DNA from 4 places in the Pseudomonas sp. S2_A02 genome. Region 1 is predicted to be linked to each of the others. Evidence: predicted binding sites of a transcription regulator. Region 1 holds the regulator's gene; each other region holds the start of a gene.

Region 1 (7,344 bases):
GTCGCCCTGGAACACACCGACCTGACGCGCAGCCAACTGGAAGAATTGCTCAACCCAGAGAAGCTCACCGCAGGCGGCGTGTAATCACTGCTACCGCTTTGGAGGCTCACCATGGAGCACTGGAAACGCACGATCGAAAGGGCTAACCGCCATTTCATGCTGGGCGAACTCGTTGATGCCCGCGAGGCTTACTTGCAGGCACTGGCGCTGGCCCAAGTGTTGTTCGAGCGCTGGGCGGATGCCGACGAAGCGGTGGCCGCTTGCGTGATTTCCCACCACAACCTGGCGGATTTGCATTTGCGCCTGAACCAGCCGGAGGAGAGCGCCGAGTACCTGTGCGCGATCCATCAACGCTTGTTGCAGACCATGCAGAACCCGCGACTGGCGCGAGCTTTGCGTGAAGCCGCGCTGCGCCAGAGCAGCAAAACCTATGTCGAGCTGCTGAATTTCATCAGCGATCACGGCGAGTATCCGCGTACCCGCCGTTTGCTGCACACCGACACCGCTTCGCCCTCGCATCAGCCTGCGCCCTTACAACATGGAGTTCATTGAAATGGCTTTTACCCTGCCTGCCTTGCCGTATGCCTACGATGCCCTGGAACCGCACATCGATGCGCAGACCATGGAAATCCACTACACCAAACACCACCAGACCTACATCAACAACCTCAACGCAGCAGTCGAAGGCACTGAGTTTGCTGAATGGCCGGTGGAAAAACTGGTGGCGGCTGTCCAGCAAATGCCGGAAAAACTTCGTGCGGTGGTGATCAATCAGGGCGGTGGGCATGCCAACCATTCGTTGTTCTGGGAAGTCATGGCACCCAACGGCGGAGGCCAACCTGAAGGCGCGCTGGCCAAGGCAATCGATGAACAGCTGGGTGGTCTCGACAACTTCAAGGAGGCCTTCACCAAAGCTGCGCTGACCCGTTTTGGCAGCGGCTGGGCCTGGTTGAGCGTGACGCCGCAAAAGATCTTGATCGTTGAAAGCAGTGGCAATCAGGACAGCCCATTGATGAACGGCAATACGCCGATTCTCGGCCTGGACGTTTGGGAACACGCTTATTACCTGCGCTATCAGAACCGCCGTCCTGAATACATCAATGCGTTCTACAACGTGATCAATTGGCCCGAAGTCGCCGCGCGTTATCAGGCTGCGCTGGTTTGAAGGGCTGACTATGGGCACTGAAACATTGGCGGTCGGAAGTGGACGGATGTTTCGTTACGCGCTGGGATCGCTGTTACTGCTAGCGGGCATGACGTTATTGGCTGCTCAAGGGTTGAGCTGGCTGGACCTCGAACCGAAACTGCAGCGTGCCCTGCAAGGCGGGGCGATTTGTGCCTTGGGCACGGCTTTGGGCGCGGTGCCGGTGCTGGTGATTCGGCAGATGCCTCAGGTAGTCAGCGACATATTGCTCGGTTTCGGAGCCGGGGTGATGCTCGCGGCGACGGCGTTTTCGCTGATCGTGCCGGGCATCGCCGCGGCCGAAAATCTCGGGCTGACGCCTTGGACGGCCAGCGGCTTGATCAGCTTCGGCATCATGCTGGGTGCATTCGGGTTGTTTCTGGTGGATCGCAAGGTGTCCGGCGCTACGCCTGAAATGCTCGTGGGGACACTGGAGCGATCGGTGATTCCACCGCGGATCTGGTTGTTTGTGTTTGCCATCATCGCCCACAACATCCCCGAAGGCATGGCGGTCGGCGTCTCGGCCGGCGGTGGCATGCCTGACGCCGACAGCCTGGCCATGGGCATCGCCTTGCAGGATGTGCCGGAAGGGCTGGTGATTGCGTTGGTGTTGGCCGGAGCAGGGATGTCGCGGGTCAAGGCGTTCCTGATCGGCGCTGCGTCAGGTTTGGTCGAGCCGGTCTTCGCATTGTTGTGCGCTTGGTTGGTGAGCCTGGCCGAACTGCTGTTGCCTTTGGGTCTGGCACTGGCGGCCGGTGCGATGTTGCTGGTGGTGACTCACGAAGTCATCCCCGAATCGCGCCGCCATGGTCACGATAAACTGGCCAGCCTTGGGCTGCTGATTGGATTTTGTTTGATGATGGTGATGGATACCGCGTTGGCCTGAAAAAAGATCAAAAGATCGCAGCCTCGTTTCACTCGACAGCTCCTACTGTATGCCGATCCTTGTAGGAGCTGTCGAGTGAAACGAGGCTGCGATCTTTTGACTTTTATTCGCCTTCGTCGAAGAAGTTGTTGATCAACGCCACCAGTGCATCCAGCGCTTCCTGTTCCTGCTCGCCTTCAGTGCTCAAGTGGATTGTGGTGCCCTTGCCAGCGGCCAGCATCATCATGGCCATGATGCTTTTGCCGTCGACCATCGATTCCGGAGTGCGACCGGCCCTGATCTGGCAGGGATACTGACCCGCCACCCCAACGAATTTTGCAGACGCGCGGGCATGCAGGCCCAGCTTGTTGATGATTTCGATTTCCAGAGCAGGCATCGCGATGTGAATCCTTTAGCTGAGGTCGCGGTGGCGGACCTGGACGTTCTTCAGGGTTTTTTGCAGGACCTGACCCAGACGTTCGGTCAGGTAGACAGAGCGGTGATGCCCGCCGGTGCAGCCAATGGCAATGGTGACATAGGCGCGGTTGCTGGCGGCAAAGCGGGGCAGCCACTTGAGCAAGTATGAGGAAATGTCCTGGAACATCTCTTCGACGTCCGGTTGTGCCGCCAGGTACTCAGCCACCGGTTGATCGAGCCCGGACTGTGCCCGTAGCTCCGGCTTCCAGTAAGGGTTGGGCAGGCAACGCACGTCGAACACCAGGTCGGCGTCCACCGGCATGCCTCGCTTGAAGCCGAAAGACTCCACCAGGAACGCAGTGCCCGGTTCTGGCTGATTCAGCAGGCGCAGCTTGATGGTATCGCGTAGCTGGTACAGGTTCAGATTGGTGGTATTGACCTTGAGGTCGGCCAGATCGGCAATAGGCCCCAGCAGATTGGTTTCGTCCTGTATCGCCTCCGCCAATGAGCGATTGGCGCTGCTCAGCGGGTGGCGACGGCGAGTTTCGGAAAATCGTTTGAGCAAGGTCTCTTCGTCGGCGTCCAGGTACAGCACATCGCACTGGATATGCCGGCTGCGGACTTCTTCCAGAAGTTCGGGAAACCGTGTCAGGTGACTTGGCAAATTGCGCGCATCGATGGACACGGCCACCAATGGTTGTGCCAGTTCGGTGTGAATCAGCGCGCGTTCGGCCAGTTCCGGCAGCAGGCCGGCAGGCAGGTTGTCGATGCAGTAGTAGCCGTTGTCCTCGAGCACATCGAGGGCGGTACTTTTACCTGAGCCGGAGCGGCCACTGACGATGATCAGGCGCATGATTAGTGACCGTTCTGCTCGTCCAGGACAACCTGAAACAAGGCTTCGTTGCTCGGGGCGCTGCGCAGTTTTTCACGCACTTCCTTGCGATCCAGCATGCTGGCGATCTGGCGCAGCAGTTCCAGGTGTGCATCGGTGGCGGCTTCCGGGACCAGCAGCACAAACAGAAGGTCAACCGGGGCGCCGTCAATGGCGTCGAAATCGATAGGGGCTTCCAGGTGCAACAGCGCACTGATTGGCGAGGTGCAGCCTTTAAGCCGGCAGTGGGGAATGGCGATGCCGTTGCCGAAACCGGTAGAACCGAGCTTCTCACGGGCAATCAGGGCCTCGAAGACGTCCTGCATTTCCAGATCCGGTACTTCGCGGTGGATAAGGTTGGCAATTTGCTCGAGGGCTTTCTTTTTACTGCCACCCGGCGCGTTCACTTGGGAACGGCCGGGGGTCAGGATGGTTTCTAGTCGGATCATGGATTGGGAGTGTTAACGACCGGTCGCGCCCTGGAGGAGGCTCTGGGTCTTTTCCTTATGCTTTTTAAGTTGGCGATCCAGCTTGTCGGTCAGCAGGTCGATGGCGGCATACATGTCCGTATGCTCGGCATTGGCGACCACTTCTCCGCCGGGAATATGCAGCGTGGCTTCGATCTTCTGCAGCAGTTTTTCGACGTTCATCGTGACTTGCACATTGGTGATCTTGTCGAAATGCCTCTCTAATCGGTCGAGTTTTTCGCCGATGTAGGTGCGCAGGGGTTCGGTCACTTCCAGTTGGTGTCCACTGATGTTGACTTGCATACAGCTTCTCCTTCGTTGCCAGTGCATAAAGCGGCAGGCAGAAATGCCTGCCACTGGAACGCTGTGGCGAGCCCGGCGGTTACATCAACCGCTTCCGTTCGCTGGAAGGCGCGATCCCCAGGGATTCGCGGTACTTGGCGACGGTGCGACGGGCTACCTGAATGCCTTGTGCCTCCAGTAAACCAGCGATCTTGCTGTCACTCAACGGCTTTTTCTGATTTTCCGCGGCAACCAGTTTTTTGATGATCGCGCGGATCGCCGTGGACGAGCATTCACCGCCCTCGGAGGTACTGACGTGGCTGGAAAAAAAGTATTTCAGTTCATAGATGCCCCGTGGGGTATGCATGAATTTTTGCGTGGTCACCCGTGAAATCGTTGATTCGTGCATGCCTACCGCTTCGGCGATGTCGTGCAGCACCAACGGCTTCATGGCTTCGTCACCGTATTCAAGAAAGCCGCGTTGATGCTCGACGATCTGGGTGGCGACTTTCATCAGGGTTTCATTGCGGCTTTGCAGGCTCTTGATGAACCAGCGAGCTTCCTGTAACTGATTACGCATGAAGGTGTTATCAGCGCTGGTATCGGCGCGACGCACGAAACCGGCGTATTGGGCGTTGACCCGCAGGCGTGGCACCGATTCCTGATTCAGCTCCACCAGCCAGCGCTCGTTGTCCTTGCGCACGATCACGTCGGGAACGACGTATTCGGCTTCGGTGGATTCGATCTGTGAGCCCGGGCGCGGGTTGAGGCTCTGGACCAGTTCGATGACCTGACGCAGTTCATCTTCCTTGAGCTTCATGCGGCGCATCAGCTGGCTGTAGTCGCGGCTGCCGAGCAGGTCGATGTAATCGGTGACCAGACGCTTGGCCTCGGTCAGCCAAGGGGTCTTGGCGGGCAGCTGACGCAGTTGCAGCAGCAGGCATTCACCGAGGTTGCGAGCGCCAATGCCAGCGGGTTCGAATTGCTGGATGCGGTGCAGGACGGCTTCGATTTCGTCCAGTTCGATGTCCAGTTCCGGGTCGAAGGCTTCGAGGATTTCCTCGAGGGTTTCGTCCAGGTACCCCTGATTGTTGATGCAGTCGATCAGGGTCACGGCGATCAGGCGATCGGTGTCGGACATCGGTGCCAGGTTCAGTTGCCAGAGCAAATGGCTTTGCAGGCTTTCACCAACCGATGTGCGGGTGGTGAAATCCCACTCGTCGTCATCGTTGCTCGGCAGGCTGCTGGCGCTGGTCTGGTAGACGTCTTCCCAGACCGTGTCGACGGGCAATTCGTTGGGGATGCGCTCGTTCCAGTCGCCTTCCTCAAGGTTATCCACCGTTGGGGCGGTTTCCTGGTAGGAGGGTTCCTGAATATCGGCGTTGGGTTTCTGTTCGGTGCTATCGGCCAAGGGGTCGGCGTTGTCGAAGTCGTCGCCTTCTTCCTGGCGTTCGAGCATTGGATTGGACTCCAGGGCCTCCTGGATTTCCTGTTGCAGGTCCAGGGTCGACAATTGGAGCAGGCGGATGGCCTGTTGCAGCTGCGGTGTCATCGTCAGCTGCTGGCCCATTCTCAAGACTAGCGATGGTTTCATGGCAGGGGCTTAACACCTTATTCGCCGGCGCACATGCGCCATCCACTACAGAGCGCCGAAGCGCCAAACATAAGCAAATTATATGCCCGAAACTGAAGTGTTTGCCTAGAGCGCTGTAACAATAAAAAGTTATTGATTTTTTATTGAAGCGAGCGCTCTCTCGGCGACCGGGGCACCTCAGTGCTTACAGGCGGAACTCATGGCCCAGATACACTTCCTTGACCAATTCATTGGCCAGGATGGTGGCGGAGTCACCTTCAGCGATCAGTTGGCCGTCGTTGACGATGTAGGCGGTTTCGCAGATATCCAGGGTTTCGCGGACGTTGTGGTCCGTAATCAGTACGCCAATGCCTTTGGCTTTGAGGTGATGGATGATCTGCTTGATGTCGCCCACCGAAATCGGGTCCACGCCGGCGAAAGGTTCGTCGAGGAGGATGAATTTCGGATTGGTGGCCAGTGCCCGGGCGATTTCCACGCGGCGGCGTTCACCACCGGACAGGCTCATGCCGAGGTTGTCGCGGATGTGGTGGATGTGAAATTCCTGCAGCAGGCTTTCCAGCTCCTGGCGACGACCGGCCTTGTCGAGTTCCTTGCGGGTCTCGAGGATGGCCATGATGTTGTCGGCCACCGATAGTTTGCGGAAGATCGATGCTTCTTGCGGAAGATAGCCGATGCCCGCCTTCGCACGACCGTGCATTGGCTGGTGGCTGACGTCCAGGTCATCGATCAGGACGCGGCCCTGATCGGCTTGCACCAAGCCGACAATCATGTAGAAACAAGTGGTTTTGCCGGCACCGTTAGGACCAAGCAGGCCGACGATCTGACCGCTGTCGATGGACAGGCTGACGTCGCGCACGACCTGACGGCTCTTGTAGCTCTTGGCCAGATGCTGAGCTTTCAGAGTTGCCATTACTGGGCCTTTTGCTCGTCGGTTTTCTTCTTCGGCTGGATCACCATGTCAATGCGAGGACGTGCCTCAGTGACCTTGTTACCCGTGGCGCGACCGGCGCTCGCAAGCTTTTTGACCGTGTCGTAGACGATTTTCTCGCCTTGGGTGACGTTGTTGTCCTTGTCGATGACTTTGGCGCGATCGATCAGCACGACGCGGTTTTGCGAGGCGTGATACTGGATAGTTACGCCGTAGCCCTGAACCGGCTTGGTATCGCCCGCCGTTTGCAGTTGTTCGAAATAGGCGAGGTTGCCCACCGAAGTCACCACGTCGATGTCGCCGGTCGGGGTGCGAGTGATGGTTACGGTGTTGCCCTTAACGATCATCGAGCCCTGAGTGATGATCACATCGCCTTTATAGGTGGCAACGCCATTCTTGTCGTCCAGTTGGGCATCGTCGGCCTGAATGCGGATAGGCTGCTCTTGATCGTTCGGCAGAGCCCAGGCGCTCACGCTTCCCAGTGCTGCGCCCAGACTGAGCAAAATAGGGAGAGTTTTAACGAGCCTCATACTGTCCTCTTACGTTCGATAGCAGGTGTATCCTGCTTTCTTTCAAGTACGCTTTCATTCCGTTGCCTGTCGATACACCGCCAGCGCCGTCGATTCTAACGGGTTGATCGGTCTGCGCATATTGCTGCTGCGGGAACACTGTCATACGGGTGGTGGTAATCAGGGTTTTGCGGTTTTTTTCGTCGAAACGGGTGATACGTACCGAAT
Region 2 (7,344 bases), 1.2 Mb from region 1:
ACCTTGCTGGGGATCGGTGGGGCGTTCTGGGGGTTGCTGATCGGTCTGGCGGCCTACGCCTTACTCAATGGCCGCTTGCCGCGTCGCGAGACGGTGGTCATTCCGGCTGCCGACGCTGTTGTGACGACCAAAGGAGCCACCCGCTGATGCTCGATCAACTGGAAGAAACCGTCACCCTGCACGAGCGTCATGGCCGTTACCCACAGGCCACCAGCGTCGAGGACTTTCGCCGCAACCTGGCAGCCGTGCAGGAGCGAATCGCCAATGCCTGTCAGCGGGTCGGACGTGATCCGGCGAGTGTGCGCCTGCTGCCGGTCAGCAAAACCTTTGGCGAAGCTCATCTGCGTCTGGCCTATGCCGCCGGCTGCCGGCTACTGGGTGAGAACAAAGTGCAGGAAGCGCAGCGCAAATCGCAGGCCATGGCCGATCTGGCCGACTTGCAATGGTCGGTTATCGGCCACCTGCAAACCAACAAGGCCAAGCAGGTGGCGCGTTTTGCCAGTGAGTTTCAGGCGTTGGACAGCTTGCGAGTGGCCGAGGCCCTGGATCGTCGCCTGCACATCGAGGGGCGCCAGCTGGATGTGTTCGTTCAGGTCAATACCTCCGGCGAAGCCAGCAAATACGGCTTGGCGCCCGAAGCCGTCGCGGACTTTTTGACCGCTCTGCCGGCGTTCCCGGCGTTACGGGTGCGTGGGTTGATGACACTGGCGCTGTTTTCGGCCGACGTGGTCCGTGTCCGCCCTTGCTTTGTACGACTGCGCGAACTGCGCGAGCGCTTGCGCCAGCACGCCCCGGCGGGCGTCGGGCTGGAGGAACTGTCCATGGGCATGTCCGGTGATTTCGAAGTCGCCATTGAAGAGGGGGCCACCGTGGTGCGTGTCGGTCAGGCCATCTTCGGCGCACGTGCCATGCCGGATGCCTACTACTGGCCGAGCGCGGATGCCTGTCCGGAAATGTGATGAATAGTCGCCGTTGCCCCCCTTAACATCTTGATCCAGCTCTACAGGAAGCCAATCCGATGTACGACTCAACGCTGACCCTTAAAGCATTCGACGCCGAGCTGTGTGAGGCGATTCATAACGAAGAACATCGTCAGGAGGACCACGTCGAACTGATCGCTTCCGAAAATTACGCCAGCCCTCTGGTGATGAAAATCCAGAGCACCGTGCTCACCAATAAATACGCCGAAGGCTATCCAGGCAAGCGCTATTACAGCGGCTGTGAGTATGTCGATGTGGCCGAGCGTCTGGCCATCGAGCGGGTCAAGACCCTGTTCAACTGTGACTACGCCAACGTGCAGCCGCATGCGGGTGCCCAGGCGAACGCCGCGGTATTCCTGGCATTGATCAATCCCGGCGACACGGTGATGGGCATGAACCTGGCCCAAGGTGGGCACCTGACCCACGGTAACCCTTCAAACTTCTCGGGCCGTCATTACAAGATCGTTCCTTATGGCCTTGACCCGCAGACGGGCTTTCTCGACTACGACGAGATGGAGCGTATTGCCCTGGAAACTCGACCGAAGATGCTGATCGGTGGTTTTTCTGCCTACTCCCGGTACAAAGACTGGGCGCGCATGCGGGCCATTGCCGACAAGGTCGGAGCCATTTTCTGGGTCGACATGGCCCACGTCGCAGGGTTGGTCGCCGCGGGAGAATACCCGGACCCATTGCCGCACGCCCATGTGGTCACCAGCACTACGCACAAGACCCTGCGGGGCCCACGGGGTGGCTTGATTTTGTCCAAGGGGCAAGATGAAGCATTCTACAAAAAGCTCGATTCTGCGGTATTCCCGGGTGTTCAGGGCGGCCCATTGATGCACCAGATCGCTGCCAAGGCCGTCGCTTTCAAGGAAGCACTGAGGCCGGAGTTCAAAACCTATCAGGCGCAGGTGGTGATCAACGCCCGGGCCATGGCGGTCGTGCTGCAAGAGCGGGGTTACAAGATCGTCTCCGGTGGCACCGATAACCACATGATGCTAATCGACCTGTCCGACAGGCCTTATACCGGCAAGGAAGCCGATGCGGCCCTGAGCAACGCCTATATCACCGCCAATAAGAACTCGGTGCCCAATGATCCGCGCTCACCGTTCGTGACCTCCGGGCTGCGCATCGGTACCCCGGCCATCACCACCCGTGGTTTCGGCGTGATCGAATGTGAACAATTGGCGGGCTGGTTGTGCGACGTACTGGACGCCCTGGAAAACGGCAACAGCGAGAAGGTGGGGCATCACGTGCGTGAGCAGGTGGTGGAGCTCTGCCGCCGTCATCCTGTCTATCGTTAACCCTTTTGCTCCGGGCTATTACCCGGCTGATGTCATCATTGGGCGAAAAACCAGACGCCCGGTGCCAACCTGTCGAGTCTCTAGCTGGGTGCTGATGGCCGATATTGCAGTGCTTCGGCTACGTGGCAGCGACCGATAGCGTCTACTTGTTCCAGATCCGCCAGGGTACGGGCGACTTTCAGTAGGCGGTGAGCGGCACGAAGCGAAAGGGTTAGTCGCTCGCAGGCGCTTTCCAGCCAGCCTTCATCGGCTTTGGATAACGCGCAATGCTGGCGCAGCCCTGACAGGTCGAGAAAGGCGTTGGCGCAGCCCTGACGCCGTTGCTGGCGCTCCCGGGCCTGGGCGACCAGGGCAGAAGCGCTGGCCGTGTCGTCACCGGTTTTGATCGGGTTCAGCGCCGTGCTTTCCCGGGCTACGGTTAGATGCAGATCGATGCGGTCCAGCAGCGGCCCCGACAGTTTGTTGCGATAGCGCTGAACCATGTCCGGCGTACAGGAGCAACGACCGCTCGGCTCACCAAGATATCCACAGGGGCAGGGATTCATCGCGGCGACTAGCTGAAAGCGCGCCGGGAAGCGTACGCGGTCCTTGGCGCGGGAAATCACGATGTGGCCGGATTCCAGTGGCTCTCTCAATACCTCCAGCACCTTGCGATCAAATTCCGGGAGTTCATCGAGGAACAGCACGCCATGGTGGGCGAGGGTGATTTCGCCGGGTTGCGGTTTCGAGCCGCCGCCCACCAGTGCGGGGCCTGAAGCGGAATGGTGTGGCTGTCGGAAGGGGCGCTGCGGCCAATGGCTCAGTGGCACACAACTGGCGACGGATTGAATCGCCGCGACTTCCAATGCTTCGCTCTCGGACAATGGTGGTAACAGCCCCGGCAGACGACTCGCCAACAACGTTTTTCCCGTGCCGGGTGGACCACTAAACAGCAGGTTATGACCTCCCGCGGCAGCGATCAGCAATGCGCGTTTGGCTGCAAGCTGACCTTGCACTTCATTCAAGTCGGGGTAGGGTTTGCTGGCGTACAGCAAACCATTGGAAGCGTAGGGGGCAATGGGCGTGTGGCCGTTGAAATGCGCGACGGCTTCCAGCAAATGATCCACTGCAATCACTTTCAGCCCTGAAGCCAGGCAGGCCTCCTCGGCATTCGCTCGCGGCACCACCAGCGTACGCCCGGCCTTGCGTGCTGCCAGCGCAGCGGGCAACACACCCCGAACCGCCCGCACCGCGCCCGACAGTGCCAACTCCCCAAGACACTCCACATCATCCAGCGTCAATGTTGGCACTTGCACACTGGCCGACAGAATCCCCAGGGCAATCGCCAGATCGAACCGTCCGCCGTCCTTCGGTAAATCGGCCGGGGCGAGATTCAAGGTGATACGCCGCGCCGGAAATTGCAGACCTGAATTGATGATCGCGCTACGCACTCGATCCTTGCTTTCCTTCACGGCGGCTTCAGGCAAACCGACCATGGTCAGCGACGGCAAGCCATTGGCCAAATGCACTTCTACGGTAACGGCGGGCGCTTCCACGCCGACCTGAGCGCGGCTATGGACGATGGAGAGGGACATGGTCGTTCCTTGAGCTATACGGGGACCGCTTCCTGCGGTTTTTGAAGGGTAGTCGTGGACCGATGATTTTGTGTGGCGGCGGAGTAACCAAACTTTCGCAGGATGTTGCTGGGGCGAGCTGATTCCAGTCAGTTAAGCCGTAATGCAATCCGTAGGATCCAGCGGAGCCTGCCTTCGGAACTGCTACGGCTGATATTTAGGCGTAATCAGTCGCGGCAGCTAGTTTTTTGTAGGACCGGTCTTGGATAAATGAAGGAATTCGGTGAAAACTCGACGACGCACTTGTCGGATCGAGGTGGCTGCTTATGATCACAGCTAATCGATCCCTCAGGAGGAGAAATGAGCAATTCTGGAATGCGGCCGATTCATCCAGGTGAAATCCTGGAAAAGGAGTTTCTTGAGCCGCTGGGCATCACGGCGGCTGGTTTGGCTAGCTTGTTGAATGAAGGCGCGGGTGACGTGAAAGCCCTTGTGATGCAGGAGAGTGGTATCAGTCCTGAGCTCGCAAAGAAGCTCTCGCGCTACCTGAAAACCACGCCTGAGTTCTGGCTAAACCTGCAATCGACCTACGATCAACACATTGAATGATCGTTCCCACGCTTTGCGTGGGAATCCATCCCGTGACCCTCTGCGTCACATCTGGAGCGGAACGCGGAGCGTTCCTGGCGGCATTCCCGCGCAGAGCGTGGGAATGCTCAGGTTACTCGGCGTCAGCTGGTGGATTCAGCTTCGCTTCCAGCTCAGCCACTTTCGCCTCAAGGCTCTCCAACCGTGCCCGGGTCCGTGCCAGCACAACCATCTGGCTATCAAACTCTTCCCGGCTCACCAGGTCCAGCTTGCTGAAGCCGCTCTGCAACAGAGCCTTGAACTGGCTTTCGATTTCGCTTTTTGGCAGTGGGGTGTCGCCGCTGAAGAGGCGGGAGGCGGTGCCGCTCAGGGCGTCGAGGAAGTCTTTGGGCGCGAGCATGGGAAATGTCCTGTCAACAATGGCGGGCAGTGTATCACGCAGTGTCTATAGTCATTCTCGGCAGCTGCGATGCACGCTTTTCGCGCAGTCGAGTGGGCAGTCGCGCACTGTTGTTGTGCGTAAGGGTTGTGTCAATCGATCGAAAGGTTCTTCGGCAGCGGCCAAGGTATTGAAATCAATGGGTTTTGGATAGATGGCAAGCTTTCTGCTTAGTCGCTGGTGACCCATGCACTGATGCAGTCGCTGTGACGAATGCAGTGCGCCAAGCGGAACGGGGGAAGTTTCGTGCGGAGTGGTTCGCTGGCGTCGGACGGGCAGGTAAGGCCGACGATGCGTTACAAAGCCAGGCACTGCGCTTAGACTTGAGTCGGGTTTGTTTTCCTGGGGCAAGTCCACCAATTCGGGAGAGAGTTTTCATGAAGCTAGTCACTGCCATCATCAAGCCGTTCAAACTGGACGACGTACGCGAGTCGCTGTCCGAGATCGGCGTGCAGGGCATTACCGTTACTGAGGTCAAAGGCTTCGGTCGGCAGAAGGGTCACACCGAGCTGTATCGCGGCGCGGAGTACGTGGTCGATTTCCTGCCAAAGGTGAAGATCGATGTCGCCATTGACGACAAGGATCTGGACCGGGTTATCGAGGCGATAACCAAGGCCGCCAACACCGGCAAGATCGGTGACGGCAAGATCTTCGTGGTCAATCTGGAACAGGCGATTCGCATCCGTACCGGCGAAACCGATACCGACGCAATCTAAGCCGCCACAAACCCAACGCCCCAGGAGAAAACAATATGACTCTGCGTAAATTCGCAGGGCTCGGAGCCCTGTTGTCCCTCGTAATGCCCGGCCTGGCCATGGCGGCAGACGAAGTGGCGGCCCCAGTCCTCAATTCCGGCGATACCGCCTGGATGATGACCTCGACAGCCCTTGTGCTGTTCATGACCATTCCCGGCCTCGCGCTGTTCTACGGCGGCATGGTTCGTTCGAAAAACATTCTTTCCGTGATGATGCAGTGCTTCGCCATTACCGGTCTGATCAGCATTCTGTGGGTCATTTATGGCTACAGCGTTGCGTTCGACACCACCGGCATGGAACAGGGTGTCATCAATTTCAACTCGTTCTTCGGGAGTCTGAACAAGGCCTTCCTCGCCGGCATCACGCCTGCGAGTCTGACCGGGCCTGCGGCGCTGTTTCCTGAGGCGGTGTTCGTCACCTTCCAGATGACTTTCGCCATCATTACCCCCGCGCTGATCGTCGGTGCCTTCGCCGAGCGGATGAAGTTCTCCGCCATGCTGGTCTTCATGGGGATCTGGTTCACTCTGGTTTACGCACCGATTGCGCACATGGTCTGGTCCGGTAATGGCGGCCTGTTGTGGGACTGGGGCGTGCTCGACTTCGCGGGCGGCACTGTCGTGCACATCAACGCCGGTGTGGCCGGTCTGATTTGCTGCCTGGTACTGGGCAAGCGCAAAGGCTTCCCGACTACCCCGATGGCTCCGCACAACCTTGGCTATACCCTGATGGGCGCCGCGATGTTGTGGTTCGGCTGGTTCGGCTTCAACGCCGGTTCCGCTGCCGCCGCCAATGGCACTGCCGGCATGGCGATGCTGGTCACCCAGATCGCCACCGCTGCTGCGGCGCTGGGCTGGATGTTTGCCGAGTGGATCACCCACGGCAAACCAAGCGCACTGGGTATCGCTTCGGGTGTGGTGGCCGGTCTGGTTGCAATCACTCCAGCGGCAGGCACCGTGGGCCCGATGGGCGCTCTGGTGATCGGTCTGGCGGCGGGCGTAGTGTGCTTCTTCTGCGCCACCACCCTGAAACGCAAACTCGGTTATGACGATTCCCTGGATGCCTTCGGCGTGCATGGTATCGGCGGTATCCTCGGCGCAATCCTGACCGGTGTGTTCGCGGCACCATCGCTGGGCGGTTTCGGCACTGTTACCGACATCGCTGCTCAAGTCTGGATTCAGTGCAAAGGCGTGGGCTTCACGGTGATCTACACCGCGATCGTCACGTTCATCATCCTCAAGGTCCTGGACGCCGTCATGGGTCTGCGTGTCACTGATGAAGAAGAGGCGGTCGGCATCGATCTGGCGCTCCACAACGAACGCGGCTACAACTTGTAAGCACGCGCATGAAAATTTTGCCCGGCTTGCCGGGCATTTTTTTGTCTGGGATTTGTCAGTGGAGGAAGGGCTGAAAGGTTTTTTCTGACACGTTCAGTCGCGTTTGCGACGGGCGTTTTTCTGCGGCCAATGGCTTACACGATTGAAGGAATATTAGGGCCTTTGTTTTTTCACAGAGCGCGCTAGAATGCGCCCCGAACGTGCGGAGAACTGTATGTGGCAACAGACTCTGATTACCCTGCGGGCACGGCCCCGGGGCTTTCATCTGGTAACGGATGAATTACTCGCAGGCTTGCCTGAACTCAAGGCGTGTCGGGTCGGTCTGTTGCATTTGTGGCTACAACATACCTCGGCGTCGTTGACCATCAACGAGAACGCCGATCCGGCGGTA
Region 3 (7,344 bases), 590 kb from region 1:
TGACCCTGTTGCAGGCCGGGTTCGCTGGTAACGCTGACGATCAATTCACCGGCAGTGCTACGGATTGTGGCATCCGGCTCCGGCACCAACACACGAAGCATGTCGTAATGAAGCAGTGGCTTGGCCTGGTTTTTCGCGGCCGTCATGGGTGCGGCACCGCTCGGGTTGGCCGACATTCGATTGCTGGTCGCCAGTGGCACACGTTTGGCGTTACGGGTGCCCGGCTGATCGGTGAAAACCCGATTGCCCTGGGCATCGAGGTAGGTGAAAACCTCGGCCATTGCCGGCAGGCTGATCAGGCAGGCGACCAACAGCCAGAACCTCAAGGCTTATGCACCCGTTGGACGGTGAAAGTCACGGTGGGGCTCTGTTGCACGACGTTTTGCCCATCGATCACCTGAACCGCGAGGCGGTGTTCGCCTCGATCGATGTTCACCAGTTGCAGAATCGGGACGTTGCTCGGTTGGCCGTAGGGTTGATCGTCCAGTAACAGCCTCAATCGATGAGGGTCTTGCAGGCGTGGCTGGATCAATACGCTGACGGTGAACGTGCCGTTGTTGGCGCGCAGGGCTTCTTCGGTGGGCAGACCGGTCAGCTCCAGCACCTGATAGGCGCTGTTGGGCTGTTCACTACTGCTGGATTGCGCAGGCGCAACAGGCTCGCTCGGCGGTTGAGTCTCGACGCTGTTGAGCGGTGGCAACTCCACGGGCTGAGCTTTAACGCCATAGGGCGGTTGATTGCTGTAGGCGGTGTTGCCGCTGGCGTCGGTGTACTTGTAGATCTGCGCGGCGGCGGGCAGGGCGATCAGCACAAGCAGGCATAACAACAATGAGCGCATTGCGGGCTTCCATTGGCCGTTGGGCAAGTGTCCGGCCCTGTTCCGTTCATGGCGACTAAGCGCTGAGCATAGAGCACTTCAGCGCACGCCGGCAGACCAACTCAGCGGCTGGCGCTGCACAGCTCGGCGGTGGCGCGTACCTGGGCAAGCTCGCGCAATGGCGCGTGGTCGCCGGTTTTATTGGCCTTGGCCAGCCACGACGGGCACTGCGGGTCGTTGCGATAAGGGCTGAAATCGGCCAGTTGTTGCAGCAAGCGTTTTTGTAACTGATCAAGTTGTGGGCGGATCTGCCCGACGAGATCGGGGCGAGAATCGTTGGGCGCCTTGCCTTGCGCATGCCAGTCAGACAGGTGCGCGTATTGCACCAGTTTGTTGGCCTCGATCTGCGCCGAAAAGAACTGTTCGACGGCTTCGTTGCTCAATTTATAGGCAGGTGCCAGGGCGACGGCACCGGCAATGACTTCGCGCTCGCGCTGACGGTCCTCGACCGGTTTACCGCTGTCCCATTTGCTCAGCGCGACCTGATCGGCAATCGCCAGGCGTTCTTCGATGGAGCCAAGCAGCGGGGCGAGGGCGGCGGGTGCCGGGCTGGCAAAAGCGCTGTTGGCTAGCAGGGCGGTGAGCAGGGCAAGGCATGGGCGTAGGCGCATGGGGCATCTCGGTTTTATCGGATGAAGGCCATGATGCACGCAACCGGGCATCCGATGACAGACGGTCGCCCATAAAAAAGGCCTCCCGAAGGAGGCCTCTCTTTTGTCACGCCGCGTAGCGCGGCGCTACCGGATCAGCAGCTGTAGTACAGCTCATATTCCAGTGGGTGTACGAAGGTACGAACCTTGATTTCTTCTTCGCTTTTCAGAGCGATGTAAGCGTCGATGAAATCGTCGCTGAAAACGCCGCCTTTGGTCAGGAACGCACGACCTTTGTCCAGCTCTTCCAGGGCTTCTTTCAGGCTGCCGCAAACTTGTGGGATCTCTTTCGCCTCTTCAGGCGGCAGGTCGTACAGGTTTTTGTCAGCTGCGTCGCCTGGGTGGATCTTGTTCTGGATGCCGTCCAGGCCAGCCATCAACAGTGCAGCGAAGCCCAGGTACGGGTTGGCTGCTGGATCCGGGAAGCGAGCTTCGATACGGCGAGCGCGAGGGCTGGACACGTAAGGAATACGGATCGAAGCCGAACGGTTGCGAGCCGAGTAGGCCAGCATCACTGGCGCTTCGAAACCTGGGACCAGACGCTTGTAGGAGTTGGTCGACGGGTTGGTGAAGCCGTTCAGGGCCTTACCGTGCTTGATGATGCCGCCGATGAAGTACAGAGCAGTGTCGGACAGGCCGGCATAGCCTTCGCCAGCGAAGGTGTTCTTGCCATCTTTGGCGATGGACAGGTGAACGTGCATACCCGAACCGTTGTCGCCGTACAGAGGCTTAGGCATGAAGGTCGCGGTGCGGCCGTATGCGTCAGCAACGTTGTGTACGCAGTACTTCAGGGTTTGAACTTCGTCAGCCTTGGCAACCAGGGTGTTGAACTTCACGCCGATTTCGTTCTGGCCGGCAGTCGCCACTTCGTGGTGGTGAACTTCGATGACCAGGCCCATTTCTTCCATGGCGTTGCACATGGAGGTACGGATTTCGTGGTCGTGGTCGAACGGCGGAACAGGGAAGTAGCCGCCTTTGACGCCTGGACGGTGGCCTTTGTTGCCGCCTTCCACGTCCTGGTCGGACATCCACGAACCTTGTTCGGAGAAGATTTTGAACATCGAACCTGAGATGTCGGACTTGAACTTCACTTCGTCGAAGATGAAGAATTCAGGCTCTGGACCCACGAATACGGTGTCGCCGATACCGGTCGACTTCAGGTATTCCTCGGCACGCTTGGCGATCGCACGTGGGTCACGGTCGTAGCCTTGCATGGTCGAAGGCTCGATCACGTCGCAAACCAGGATCAGGGTCGGCTCTTCGGTGAACGGGTCGAGAACGGCAGTGCTGTCGTCCGGCATCAGGATCATGTCGGAAGCTTCGATGCCTTTCCAGCCAGCGATGGAGGAACCGTCGAACATTTTGCCTTCTTCGAAGAAAGCTTCATCCAGCCCATCGCGAGCCGGCATGGTCACGTGGTGCTGAGTGCCTTTGGTGTCCGTGAAGCGCAGATCAATCCACTTGACGTCATGATCTTTGATGAGTTGAACCGACTTCGACATAGTGTCCTCCGGGTGGCTTCGGGCTTAGTAGTGGATGCCCTTAGAATGTGGGTGATGCCGGCGCGAATACTCTGCCATGGCAACCTGCCTCACAAGGGAGCAAATTGCATGCCAGTGCCCCACCATGGGTTTTTTGCCCCAATATCACGCTTATAAAGGTGCAATGCCTCGAAAAGCGCAAAACCTCGCCCTGTAATGTAGCGTCGAAATCCATAAATGACCCGTTTTGGTGCGCGCAAAACCTTCTGCACATTAACTGGTTAAACCTTGAGCAATTTCCGCTATAATCCGCGCCCCCTTTTTCGGCTGGCCCAGCGCGCGCTGTTTTCATGAAACTAATCGTAAAAGTCTTCCCCGAGATCACCATCAAGAGCCGCCCGGTACGGATGCGTTTCATCCGCCAGTTGGCCAAAAACATCCGTACCGTGCTCCGCGATCTGGACCCGGCTGTGGTGGTGAACGGTGTGTGGGACAATCTCGAGCTGGAAACCCGCGTCAGCGAGCCGAAAGCCCTGAAGGAAATGACTGAGCGCCTGAGCTGCATGCCGGGCATCGCGCATTTCCTGCAGGTCGATGAGTACCCGTTGGGTGACTTCGACGACATCGTCGCCAAGTGCAAGCAGCATTTCGGTGATGCCCTGGCCGGGAAGATTTTTTCGGTGCGCTGCAAGCGTGCCGGCAAGCACGAATTCAGCTCCATGGACGTCGAGAAATACGTCGGCAGCCAACTGCGTCGTCAGTGCGGCGCCGCCGGAATCTCGCTGAAAGAGCCGGAAATTGAAGTTCGCATCGAAATTCGCGACAAACGGTTGTTCGTGATCCACAACCAGCACAACAGCATCGGCGGTTATCCGCTGGGTGCCCTGGAACAGACGCTTGTACTGATGTCCGGTGGCTTCGATTCCACCGTCGCCGCCTACCAGATCATGCGCCGCGGGCTGATGAGCCATTTCTGCTTCTTCAATCTGGGCGGACGTGCCCACGAACTGGGCGTCATGGAAGTCGCGCACTTCATCTGGAAGAAGTACGGCAGCTCCCAGCGCGTGTTATTTGTCAGTGTGCCGTTCGAGGAAGTACTGGGAGAAATTCTCGGGAAAGTCGATAACAGTCATATGGGCGTAGTTTTGAAGCGTATGATGTTGCGCGCTGCTTCCCGTATTGCCGATCGGCTGGAGATCGAAGCGCTGGTCACCGGCGAAGCGATTTCCCAGGTATCGAGCCAGACGTTGCCGAACCTGTCCGTGATCGACTGCGTGACCGACAAGCTGGTCTTGCGCCCGCTGATCGCCAGTCACAAGCAGGACATCATCGACCTGGCCAACGAAATCGGTACTGCCGATTTCGCCAAGCACATGCCGGAATACTGCGGGGTCATCTCGGTGAACCCAAAGACCCACGCCAAGCGTCCGCGCGTGGAGCATGAAGAGAAAGAATTCGACATGGCGGTGCTTGAGCGTGCGCTCGAGAACGCCAAACTGGTGCCGATCGATCGCGTAATCGACGAATTGGGCCAGGATTTGCAGATCGAAGAAGTCAGCGAAGCACTGGCGGGCCAGATCATCATCGACATCCGTCACCCGGATGCCGCTGAAGACGAGCCGCTGGAACTCGCTGGCATTGAGGTGCAGACGATGCCGTTTTATGCATTGAACGCTCGTTTCAAGGAACTGGACCCTACTCGCCAGTACCTGTTGTATTGCGACAAAGGCGTGATGAGTCGCCTGCATGCCCACCATTTGCTCAGTGAGGGGCATGCCAATGTGCGCGTTTATCGACCGAGCTAAGTGCCCGGGGCTGTTTGCCTGTGGCCTGCGTCACCGGCCCCCCGACGCCGCCGTCAAGCTGTAACGGCTTTGCCGGACTCTACTGTAAATCGCTGCCAAGACTTGTCAGCACACCGAATCCTCTGATCGAGATACACAAGTGATCGAAAATCTACGCAACATCGCCATCATTGCTCACGTTGACCATGGTAAAACCACCCTGGTAGACAAACTCTTGCGTCAATCCGGCACCCTGGAGCGCAACGAGCTCAACGACGAGCGCGTGATGGACTCCAACGACCAGGAGAAAGAGCGCGGTATTACCATTCTGGCGAAAAACACCGCCATCAACTGGAACGGCTACCACATCAACATCGTGGACACCCCGGGCCACGCCGACTTCGGCGGCGAAGTTGAACGCGTAATGTCGATGGTTGACTCCGTTCTGCTGCTGGTTGACGCTCAAGACGGCCCTATGCCGCAAACCCGTTTCGTGACCAAGAAGGCTTTCGAAGCCGGCCTGCGTCCAATCGTGGTCATCAACAAGGTTGACCGTCCAGGCGCGCGTCCGGACTGGGTTCTGGACCAGATCTTCGACCTGTTCGACAACCTCGGTGCTACCGAAGAACAGCTGGACTTCAAAGTCGTCTACGCCTCGGCCCTGAACGGCATTGCCGGTCTGGAACACACCGACATGGCTGAAGACATGACCCCGCTGTACCAGTCGATCGTCGACAATGTACCTGCGCCGAAAGTCGACCGTGACGGTCCGTTCCAGATGCAAATCTCCGCTCTGGACTACAACAGCTTCCTGGGTGTTATCGGCGTTGGCCGTATCGCTCGTGGTCGCATCAAGCCGAACACTCCGGTTGTCGCTATCGACGCCGACGGCAAGAAGCGTAACGGTCGTATCCTGAAGCTGATGGGTCACCACGGTCTGCACCGTATCGACGTTGAAGAAGCAGCTGCCGGCGACATCGTCTGCATCAGCGGCTTCGACCAGCTGTTCATCTCCGACACTCTGTGCGACCCACTGAACGTCGAAGCGATGAAGCCGCTGACCGTTGACGAGCCAACCGTTTCCATGACCTTCCAGGTAAACGACTCGCCTTTCTGCGGTAAAGAAGGCAAGTTCGTCACCAGCCGTAACATCAAGGAACGTCTGGACAAAGAACTGCTCTACAACGTTGCTCTGCGCGTTGAAGAAGGCGACACCGCCGACAAGTTCAAAGTCTCCGGCCGTGGTGAGCTGCACCTCTCGGTACTGATCGAAACCATGCGTCGCGAAGGCTTCGAAATGGGTGTTGGTCGTCCGGAAGTGATCATCCGCATGGTTGACGGCGTCAAGCACGAACCGTACGAAAACGTGACCATCGACCTGCCAGAAGAATCGCAAGGTTCGATCATGGAACAGATCGGTATCCGTAAAGGCGACCTGACCAACATGGTTCCGGATGGCAAGGGCCGTGTGCGCCTTGAGTACAACATCCCGGCTCGTGGCTTGATCGGTTTCCGTAACGAGTTCCTGACCCTGACCTCCGGTGCAGGCATCCTGACCTCGATCTTCGACCGTTACGACGTGATGAAGTCCGGCGACATGTCCGGCCGTCAGAACGGCGTGCTGGTTTCGGTTGCTACCGGTAAGGCTCTGACTTACTCGCTGGAAACCCTGCAAGCTCGCGGCAAACTGTTCCTGGGTCACGGTGAAGACGTGTACGAAGGTCAAATCGTCGGCATCAACAGCCGCGACAACGACCTGGGCGTCAACCCAACCAAAGGCAAGAAGCTCGACAACATGCGTGCTTCGGGTAAAGACGAAACCATCGCTCTGGTTCCGCCTATCCGCTTCACCCTGGAGCAGGCTCTGGAATTCGTTCAAGAAGACGAATTGTGCGAAGTCACTCCTAAGTCCATCCGTCTTCGCAAGAAGATCCTGGGCGAAAGCGAGCGTACCCGCGCTGCCAAGAAAGCTGGTAACTGAGTTTCGACTTAGTTAACGCTTAAAAAAACGCCCCCGACCGCAAGGTCGGGGGCGTTTTTGTTTGTCTGGGGTTTTTGCGGTGTCAGTTCGGGCCCCATCGCGGGCAAGCCCGCTCCCACAGTGATTTGTGGTGTTTACATTATCTGTGTTCGGCGCCGAACCCTGTGGGAGCGGGCTTGCCCGCGATGAGGCCCGGTCAGACAGCGGGATTCTGGATCAGAACTTGTCCAGCGTCCGCGGATTGCTCTCGCGCACCACTTCTTTGGGCTTGTACGCGCAATACCCCGGCCGCGGTCCGATCTTCGGGTGGTTGCGGCAGGTGTCCGGGCGCTTATCATAAATAGTGCACAGACGGCTCTTACGATCCAGATACAGGCAATCGTTGTTGCTCATGCGCTGAAGGGTGAAGATCTCGGACTTCTGGTTATAGCGTTCGACGATCCCTTCCTTCTGCAAACGCTTGGCGATGTTCTTCGGCGGATCGCCACGCTCGAACTCATCGACGATGCCGATACGGATCAGATCCTTGATCTTGACCTCGACTGGCAAGGTGCAGCAGCTGGACACGCAG
Region 4 (7,344 bases), 780 kb from region 1:
CATCGCTGCGAATCGGGTTCCGGCCGGCGTTCATACCTTGCGTTACGAGATCCTGCGCAAAAGCGGTCAGCCCCCCGAGGGGGCGCAACTCGAAGTCTGGTTCAAGATCGATCCGCCAGGCGGTATCGATCCCGAGCCGGATTTGCCCGGCCATCAGCGACTCAAGCCGGCTCTGCTCCAACTGAAGCCCGGCCAGATCATTGACAAGGATGTCGCTGCCAACGGCGTCACCGCGATCATCCCCCCTGGCCCTTCATGACGAAAGGGGACACGTTGAAGCTCTGTTTCCACGGCATTGCTGTCACCCCCTATACGGTGCTGGAGAGCGAGGTTGGAAAAGAGATCAGCGTTTTCATTTCGCCAGAAAATATCCGGGATGCGGGGCCGGCCGATCCGGCAGTGGTGGTCTATCAGATTGAAGATCAGGTGGAAAACGTCAGCGACTTTTCGGAGCGTACGACAGTCATCAGCGATCCGGACAATGACTGGCTTGATCTGGTATTTGTCCCCCTCGCCAATGATGACCTGGTCAGTGCTGATGAGGTGGGGCTGGACGACCTGGAGGCTCAGATCATTACGCGCAGTGGCTTTGCGCGAGGTGAGAAGCTACTGATTCGCTGGGTGGCCACAACCCTGAGCGGTGAGAGGGTCGAACACAGTGAAGAGCAAACGATTACTCGTGTCGGCATTCAATCATTCAAGATTCCAAATGCGACAGTGCTTGCCAGCGCTCCCGGACAGATACAAGTGGACTATCTGCGCACGAAAGCCGATGGCCAACAGGATCGTTCAGAGATTTACATCTTCACGTTGCAGGGAAAGACCTTGCGACTGCCGGCGCCGCAGATTACCGATCTGACAGGAGGCACCCTGGATCCTGCGCTAAGCCGGACGGTGGTGTTGTGCGGTCCTGATGACCGGATCAAAAAGGGCTTCAGGGTCACATTGACATGGATGGGGACCAGCACCTCGGGGCGTCCACACCTGTATCAGACTTACCGCGACGTCAGTGATCGGCTCGTGGGTCAGGCCATTGCCTTCACCGTCACCGCCAAAGACATCGCCCCGTTGATCCGAGGGTCGGTCCGTGTTTCGTATGAAGTCAGTCATGCCACGTTGAATCCTGCGCTGGCTTCTGACGCGATGAATGCGCGCATAGGGGAGCTTGATCCTGCCCTGCCTGCACCAGAAATCGTTGGCGTTATTGACGACGTGCTCAATCCGGCGCATGTGCCGTATGGTACGGATATCCAGATTGCGGCGGCCGCCTATACCCTGTTGGGAGATGTGGTGCATGTGGAGGGCCGGGGGGATGCTGGCGGGGTGGTCTTTCGGGACAGATTGCCAATCGAGCATACACGTGTCGGCAAGGATCTGGCGTTCTGGCTGGACGGCGAGGCTATCGAGTTCTATCGGGAACAGTTCTTCAGTTTGCTTTGGTGGATCGAGCGACCAGAAGAGCTGCCGCAATCGTCCGCGCTGCTGGAGTTGTATATTGGAGACCCGGCGCAGTCATTGCAGCCGCCCACTGTTCGCCGCGCTCCTGATGGTGTTCTAGACCCATTGGAAAATAACGAAGCGGCCAGAGCCCGTGTACATGTGGCGAGCCCGCGTGCGGGTGATCAGGTGCGCCTGCTGGTGAGAGGCACGCCTGGAGAAGGTTCGCCGACGTTTACGCCGCAACCGTTGAATGCAGACAACGTTGCCGTTTTCTTGCTGCTGCCTTCATTCATTGCGGAAAATCGTGGGCAGCAGGTCGAGATCCTCTATGAACTGATCAGGAACGGCAAAGCGATTCTGTCCAGACCTTTGATGCTGACGGTGAAAACAATCAGCGACATGGATCCCGGGCTGACCCGCCCGCAGATTGCAGAAGCGGGGGCGGTGCCGTTGATCGATCTGCGAATCATCAAGACTGACCTCACGTGCGTGGTCAAGCCGCTGCTGCCGATTGCCGTGGTCGGGCAGCGGGTCTGGCTCACTGTCACCAGCGAGGGGGTTGCGCCATTAACGTTGCGCGCCGGCACCGCGTTGACCGCTGAAGAAATCACCCACGGCCTCAGCGTCAAGGCCATACGCAGCTGGTTCTATGCGCTTAAGGATCTATCGACCTGTGAGCTGACGTGCAAAATAGCACTGGGCAGCGCGGACACCCAAGCCTCGGCGCTGGTGCTTCCGGTGGCGCGGTATACGGTCAAGGTCACGGAGGTGCTGGCAATCAACACCGTTCAGATGCTCCTCAACGGTGTGAAGCTGGTGGGCGGCACGGCATACGGATTACGCGAGCGGGAGGTCGTCAACAATGTGCAAGTGCGCGTGCCTACGGGAGGGCGACCACCGTACACCTATCGGTCAGCCAACCCGGCCGTAGCGACAGTTGATGCCAACGGCAAGGTTAGAGGCCTGAGTAATCAGTTGACCACCGTCACCGTGACAGACGCTGATCAGCGAAAGGTTTCCTACCCCGTGCGGGTGATGAATGTTTACCGGCTGATACTGAATGACGCGTTCTTCACCGCGGCTGAGGCAGGCAATTGGCTTCGACAATTCGGCGCCGCCAGCTTTTACAACGATGGTCAGACACTCGGATGGGGCATCCTGTCCAATAACTTCGTTGATCTGACTCCCATTTTCGGAGCGAGAGGCCCATATTACGGCCGGTTCTTTGCGCTGAACCTGTCCTATCCCGGACTCTATGTCGTGTATCACGAACTCCTGGCTGATGGGACTCTGGCGACTGGCAACTACTATCTGACCGTGACCAAAGACCGTAAAAGAATCATGGGATTTTTTCCGACTTGAGCAAGGCGCAGTAGAACCTACGGTTATTACCCGGCGCATGGAGGTGACCCTTCGTGCGTGTTCTTTTCCTGGTTGCCGCAAAGCCAAACGCGGAGCGTCCTTTGACGCATTCCCACGCTGGAGCGTGGGAACGCTCAGTGAGCAGGAGGGCCCGCTACTGCGGCAATTGCAGATTATCCAGCACCCGATTCACCGCCAATTCCCCGAGCATGATCAATTGTGCAATGCCCATCAGCGCTCGGCGCTGCGATGGCTTGACCAGCCCGGCGAATTCCTGGGCGATGGTTTTGGCGCTGGCGAGTGTTTCGCAGGCGTTGGCCAGCAGGTCTTCGTTTTTGGTGTCGGCGGTGACGGCGTACATTGCGCGGGTTTTACGCGGTGGCGGGGTGGAGCCGGGCGGGCAGAGGTAATGGTCGAGGGCGCGGTCGGCGGCTTCGTGGAGTTTTTTTGAGTCGAGGGATTCGTAGGGCGAGGTGGGGTCGGTTTCGGGCGGGTTGGGCGTTGGTTTGATCATGGTGAAGCTCCCACAAGGGAACGCATTCCAAATATGGGAATGGAATGCAAATCAAATGTAGGAGTGAGCCTGCTCGCGATAGCGGTCTGTCTGGTTTGAATGCGTTGACTGGAAAATGCTCATCGCGAGCAGGCTCACTCCTACAGGGGGGCGTGTTTATCCCTGCCTGTTTCATCTCCCGGGCCAAAGTTGGAAAGCTTCTTGCAATAGCCGCCCTGCGCCCGATCGGGGCGTCAAAAGTTTGCTTTAAAGAAACGGGGAAAACCGGTGGATCGCTCTCAGTTAATCAACACTGCACGCACAAACGTTGCCGACCTCAGTCGGGGCAATCTGGGTGTGCCGCTGTTGCTGCTGGTCATGCTTGCCATGATGATGTTGCCGGTGCCGCCGTTCCTGCTGGACGTGTTTTTCACGTTCAACATTGCCTTGTCCATCGTCGTGTTGCTGGTTTGCGTGTACGCCCTGCGACCGCTGGATTTTGCGGTGTTCCCGACCATTCTGCTGGTGGCGACGTTGCTGCGACTGGCGCTGAACGTGGCCTCGACGCGGGTGGTGATGCTTCACGGTCAGGATGGCCATGCCGCCGCCGGTAAGGTGATCCAGGCCTTCGGTGAAGTGGTGATCGGCGGTAACTACGTGGTCGGTATCGTGGTCTTTGCGATTTTGATGATCATCAACTTCGTCGTGGTGACCAAGGGTGCCGGGCGGATTTCCGAGGTGAGCGCGCGCTTCACCCTCGACGCGATGCCCGGCAAACAGATGGCGATCGACGCCGACTTGAACGCCGGCCTGATCGATCAGAACCAGGCGAAACTGCGCCGGATGGAAGTGGCTCAGGAAGCTGAGTTCTACGGTTCGATGGACGGTGCCAGCAAGTTCGTGCGCGGTGACGCCATCGCCGGCCTGCTGATTCTGTTCATCAACCTGATCGGCGGCATGGCGGTCGGTATCTTCCAGCACGGCATGAGCTTTGGTGATGCCGGCAAGGTTTATGCGCTGTTGACCATCGGTGACGGTTTGGTGGCGCAATTGCCATCACTGCTGTTGTCGACTGCCGCTGCGATCATGGTGACCCGTGCTTCCGGCTCGGAAGACATGGGCAAGCAGATCAATCGTCAGATGTTCGCCTCGCCGAAAGCCCTTGCAGTGGCCGCTGGCTTGATGGCGGTGATGGGTCTGGTGCCGGGCATGCCGCACTTCTCCTTTCTGAGCATGGCAGCCCTGGCGGCCGGCGGCGCTTACCTGTTTTGGAAGAAGCAGAACGCGGTCAAGGTTCAGGCGCTGCAAGAGGTCAAGCGTCAGCAGGAACTGCTGCCATCGCCGGCCCGTGCTCAGGAAACCAAAGAGCTTGGCTGGGATGACGTGACCCCGATCGACATGATCGGCCTGGAAGTCGGCTACCGCCTGATCCCGCTGGTGGATCGCAACCAGGGGGGTCAGTTGCTGGCACGGATCAAGGGTGTGCGTAAAAAGCTCTCCCAGGACCTGGGCTTCCTGATGCCGACCGTGCATATCCGTGACAACCTCGACCTGGCGCCCAGCGCCTATCGCCTGACCCTGATGGGAGTGATCCTGGCCGAGGCCGAGATTTACCCGGACCGCGAGCTGGCGATCAACCCGGGGCAGGTCTACGGCACGCTCAACGGCATCACCGCCAAAGATCCGGCTTTTGGTCTGGAGGCGGTCTGGATCGAAATCAGCCAGCGTGCCCAAGCACAATCCCTCGGCTACACCGTGGTCGATGCCAGTACGGTAGTGGCGACCCACTTGAACCAGATTCTGTACAAGCACTCCAGCGAGCTGATCGGACACGAAGAAGTCCAGCAACTCATGCAATTGCTGGCCAAAAGCTCACCGAAACTGGCTGAAGAGCTGGTGCCGGGGGTGGTTTCGCTGTCGCAACTGCTCAAGGTCTTGCAGGCATTGCTCGCCGAACAAGTGCCGGTACGGGACATTCGCAGCATCGCCGAAGCCATCGCGAACAACGCCGCCAAGAGTCAAGATACTGCCGCTTTGGTGGCCGCGGTGCGCGTCGGCGTATCTCGTGCAATCGTGCAAAGCATTGTAGGCACTGAGTCGGAGCTGCCTGTGATCACCTTGGAACCAAGGTTGGAACAAATATTGCTCAATAGTCTTCAGAAGGCAGGACAAGGCTCGGAAGAGGGTGTTCTGCTGGAGCCAAGCATGGCAGAGAAACTGCAGCGCTCGTTGATCGAAGCGGCGCAGCGTCAGGAAATGCAAGGTCAACCGGTGATTCTGCTGGTGGCCGGTCCGGTTCGCGCGATGCTCTCGCGATTCGGCCGACTGGCAGTCCCGGGTTTGCATGTGTTGGCTTACCAGGAAATCCCTGACAACAAGCAAGTGACCATCGTTGCGACAGTAGGGCCCAACGGCTGAGGTAGTGGTTTATGCAAGTTAAGCGTTTTTTCGCCGCCGATATGCGTCAGGCCATGAAACTGGTTCGTGATGAGCTGGGCGCCGACGCCGCCATCATTGGCAATCGCCGGATCGCTGGCGGTGTCGAGCTGACGGCTGCCCTGGATTACAAACTGTCGGCGCTGGCCCCGCGTGTTCCAAACATGGAACTCGAGGACGAGCTGCGCAAGACCCAGTCGCGGATCGTCACCGCCCAGGCCGAACTGAGCCTGCGTGGCGATGGCGAGAGCGACAAAGCCACCAATCGCCAGTTGTTCGCCGGCCTGCCGTTGACCGCCGCCGAGCCACTGATCGAGCCAACGCTGGCCGAGCCTCGGCGTCCGGCACCCGCGCCTGCCGCAGCGACCGGTGTCGACCCGCGTGCGTTCGACTCGATGCGTTTCGAGCTCAACAGCCTGCGTGAACTGATGGAAGTGCAACTCGGCTCGCTGGCCTGGAATCAGCTACAAGGCAGCCGTCCGGCCCAGGCCAACCTCTGGCGACGCCTGCAACGCATCGGCCTGTCCGGCCCGTTGTCGCGCGATCTGCTGGCACTGATTACCGACATTGAAGAACCACGTCAGGCTTGGCGCATGTTGCTCGCGCACCTGGCGCGGATGATTGCCACCCCGGAAGTCGAGCCCTTGGAAGAGGGCGGTGTAATTGCGATGGTCGGCCCGGCTGGCATGGGCAAGACCACCACGCTGGCCAAGCTCGCGGCCCGTTATGTGCTCAAGTACGGCGCGCAGAACATCGCGCTGGTGAGCATGGACAGCTATCGCATCGGTGCTCAGGAACAGCTCAAGACCCTGGGCCGCATCCTCAACGTGTCGGTCACCCACGTCGATCCGGGCCAATCGCTGGTGCAGGCGCTGGAACCCTTGCTGCGCAAACGCGTGGTGCTGATCGATACCGCCGGCCTGCAGGCCAGCGATCCGGCACTGCGCATGCAGCTTGAAAGCCTGGCCGGACGAGGGATCAAATCAAAAAACTATCTGGTCTTGGCAACCACTAGCCAAAAACAGGTTCTAACCGCCGCTTATCATAGTTACAAGCGTTGCGGGCTAGCTGGCTGCATCCTGACTAAACTGGATGAAACGGCAAGCCTGGGTGAGGTGTTGAGCCTGGCCATCAGTCATGAATTGCCGGTGGCTTACCTGACCGATGGCCCGCGGATCCCGGATGATTTGCATCTGCCGCGTCGTCATCAGTTGGTCAGCCGCGCCGTTAGCGTGCAAATGCAGGAAGAACCCAGCGAAGAAGCCATGGCTGATATGTTCGCTGACCTCTACCACAGTCCGACCAAGCGGGTTGGCTGAGGTATTAATGAACAGTTTTTGTACCTACATCGATGGTCTGCCAATGCATTGTTCAGTTAGTGAACGCGCAGCCAGTAATGTGGCCTCCGTCTAAGTAAGACAAGGTAAAGAAATAACATGGGCAGCATGCATCCCGTACAGGTGATCGCGGTGACCGGCGGCAAAGGTGGCGTCGGGAAGACTAACGTGTCAGTGAACTTGTCCCTGGCTCTAGCTGAGCTCGGCCGGCGCGTCATGCTGCTGGACGCCGATCTGGGGCTGGCGAATGTCGACGTCCTGCTGGGGCTGACACCC

The links. The regulator sigma-54, encoded in region 1, starts transcription at its own class of promoters, with help from an activator protein. The targets are predictions, from matches to a motif close to ANTGGCATNNANNTTGCTNT.
Positions count from the first base shown of each region.
Region 2: glnK (P-II family nitrogen regulator) is a predicted target of sigma-54. The motif match lies at 5,018-5,037, and genes of this name have one in related genera.
Region 3: glnA (glutamate--ammonia ligase) is a predicted target of sigma-54. The motif match lies at 3,126-3,145, and genes of this name have one in related genera.
Region 4: flhA (flagellar biosynthesis protein FlhA) is a predicted target of sigma-54. The motif match lies at 3,505-3,524, and genes of this name have one in related genera.

Region 1 covers NZ_CP162776.1:2,696,936-2,704,279, reverse strand. Annotated here, with positions in the region: gene AB4O41_RS12535 (class II fumarate hydratase) at 1-84, shown strand, start outside; gene AB4O41_RS12530 (hypothetical protein) at 112-552, shown strand; gene AB4O41_RS12525 (superoxide dismutase) at 554-1,165, shown strand; gene AB4O41_RS12520 (ZIP family metal transporter) at 1,176-2,069, shown strand; gene AB4O41_RS12515 (HPr family phosphocarrier protein) at 2,173-2,445, opposite strand; gene rapZ (RNase adapter RapZ) at 2,461-3,318, opposite strand; gene ptsN (PTS IIA-like nitrogen regulatory protein PtsN) at 3,321-3,785, opposite strand; gene hpf (ribosome hibernation-promoting factor, HPF/YfiA family) at 3,798-4,106, opposite strand; gene AB4O41_RS12495 (RNA polymerase factor sigma-54) at 4,186-5,679, opposite strand; gene lptB (LPS export ABC transporter ATP-binding protein) at 5,864-6,589, opposite strand; gene lptA (lipopolysaccharide transport periplasmic protein LptA) at 6,589-7,137, opposite strand; gene lptC (LPS export ABC transporter periplasmic protein LptC) at 7,124-7,344, opposite strand, start outside.
Region 2 covers NZ_CP162776.1:3,929,883-3,937,226, forward strand. Annotated here, with positions in the region: partial or broken gene AB4O41_RS17865 (benzoate/H(+) symporter BenE family transporter) at 1-147, shown strand, start outside; gene AB4O41_RS17870 (YggS family pyridoxal phosphate-dependent enzyme) at 147-959, shown strand; gene glyA (serine hydroxymethyltransferase) at 1,019-2,284, shown strand; gene AB4O41_RS17880 (YifB family Mg chelatase-like AAA ATPase) at 2,365-3,858, opposite strand; gene AB4O41_RS17885 (HigA family addiction module antitoxin) at 4,198-4,446, shown strand; gene AB4O41_RS17890 (accessory factor UbiK family protein) at 4,559-4,825, opposite strand; gene glnK (P-II family nitrogen regulator) at 5,242-5,580, shown strand; gene AB4O41_RS17900 (ammonium transporter) at 5,616-6,953, shown strand; gene AB4O41_RS17905 (secondary thiamine-phosphate synthase enzyme YjbQ) at 7,168-7,344, shown strand, end outside.
Region 3 covers NZ_CP162776.1:3,291,006-3,298,349, reverse strand. Annotated here, with positions in the region: gene AB4O41_RS15035 (DUF4124 domain-containing protein) at 1-326, opposite strand, end outside; gene AB4O41_RS15030 (DUF4124 domain-containing protein) at 323-838, opposite strand; gene AB4O41_RS15025 (chorismate mutase) at 940-1,488, opposite strand; gene glnA (glutamate--ammonia ligase) at 1,623-3,029, opposite strand; gene thiI (tRNA uracil 4-sulfurtransferase ThiI) at 3,359-4,813, shown strand; gene typA (translational GTPase TypA) at 4,953-6,773, shown strand; gene AB4O41_RS15005 (YkgJ family cysteine cluster protein) at 6,990-7,344, opposite strand, start outside.
Region 4 covers NZ_CP162776.1:1,916,266-1,923,609, reverse strand. Annotated here, with positions in the region: gene AB4O41_RS08770 (hypothetical protein) at 1-259, shown strand, start outside; gene AB4O41_RS08765 (Ig-like domain-containing protein) at 274-2,802, shown strand; gene AB4O41_RS08760 (DUF6124 family protein) at 2,957-3,316, opposite strand; gene flhA (flagellar biosynthesis protein FlhA) at 3,584-5,713, shown strand; gene flhF (flagellar biosynthesis protein FlhF) at 5,725-7,050, shown strand; gene fleN (flagellar synthesis regulator FleN) at 7,168-7,344, shown strand, end outside.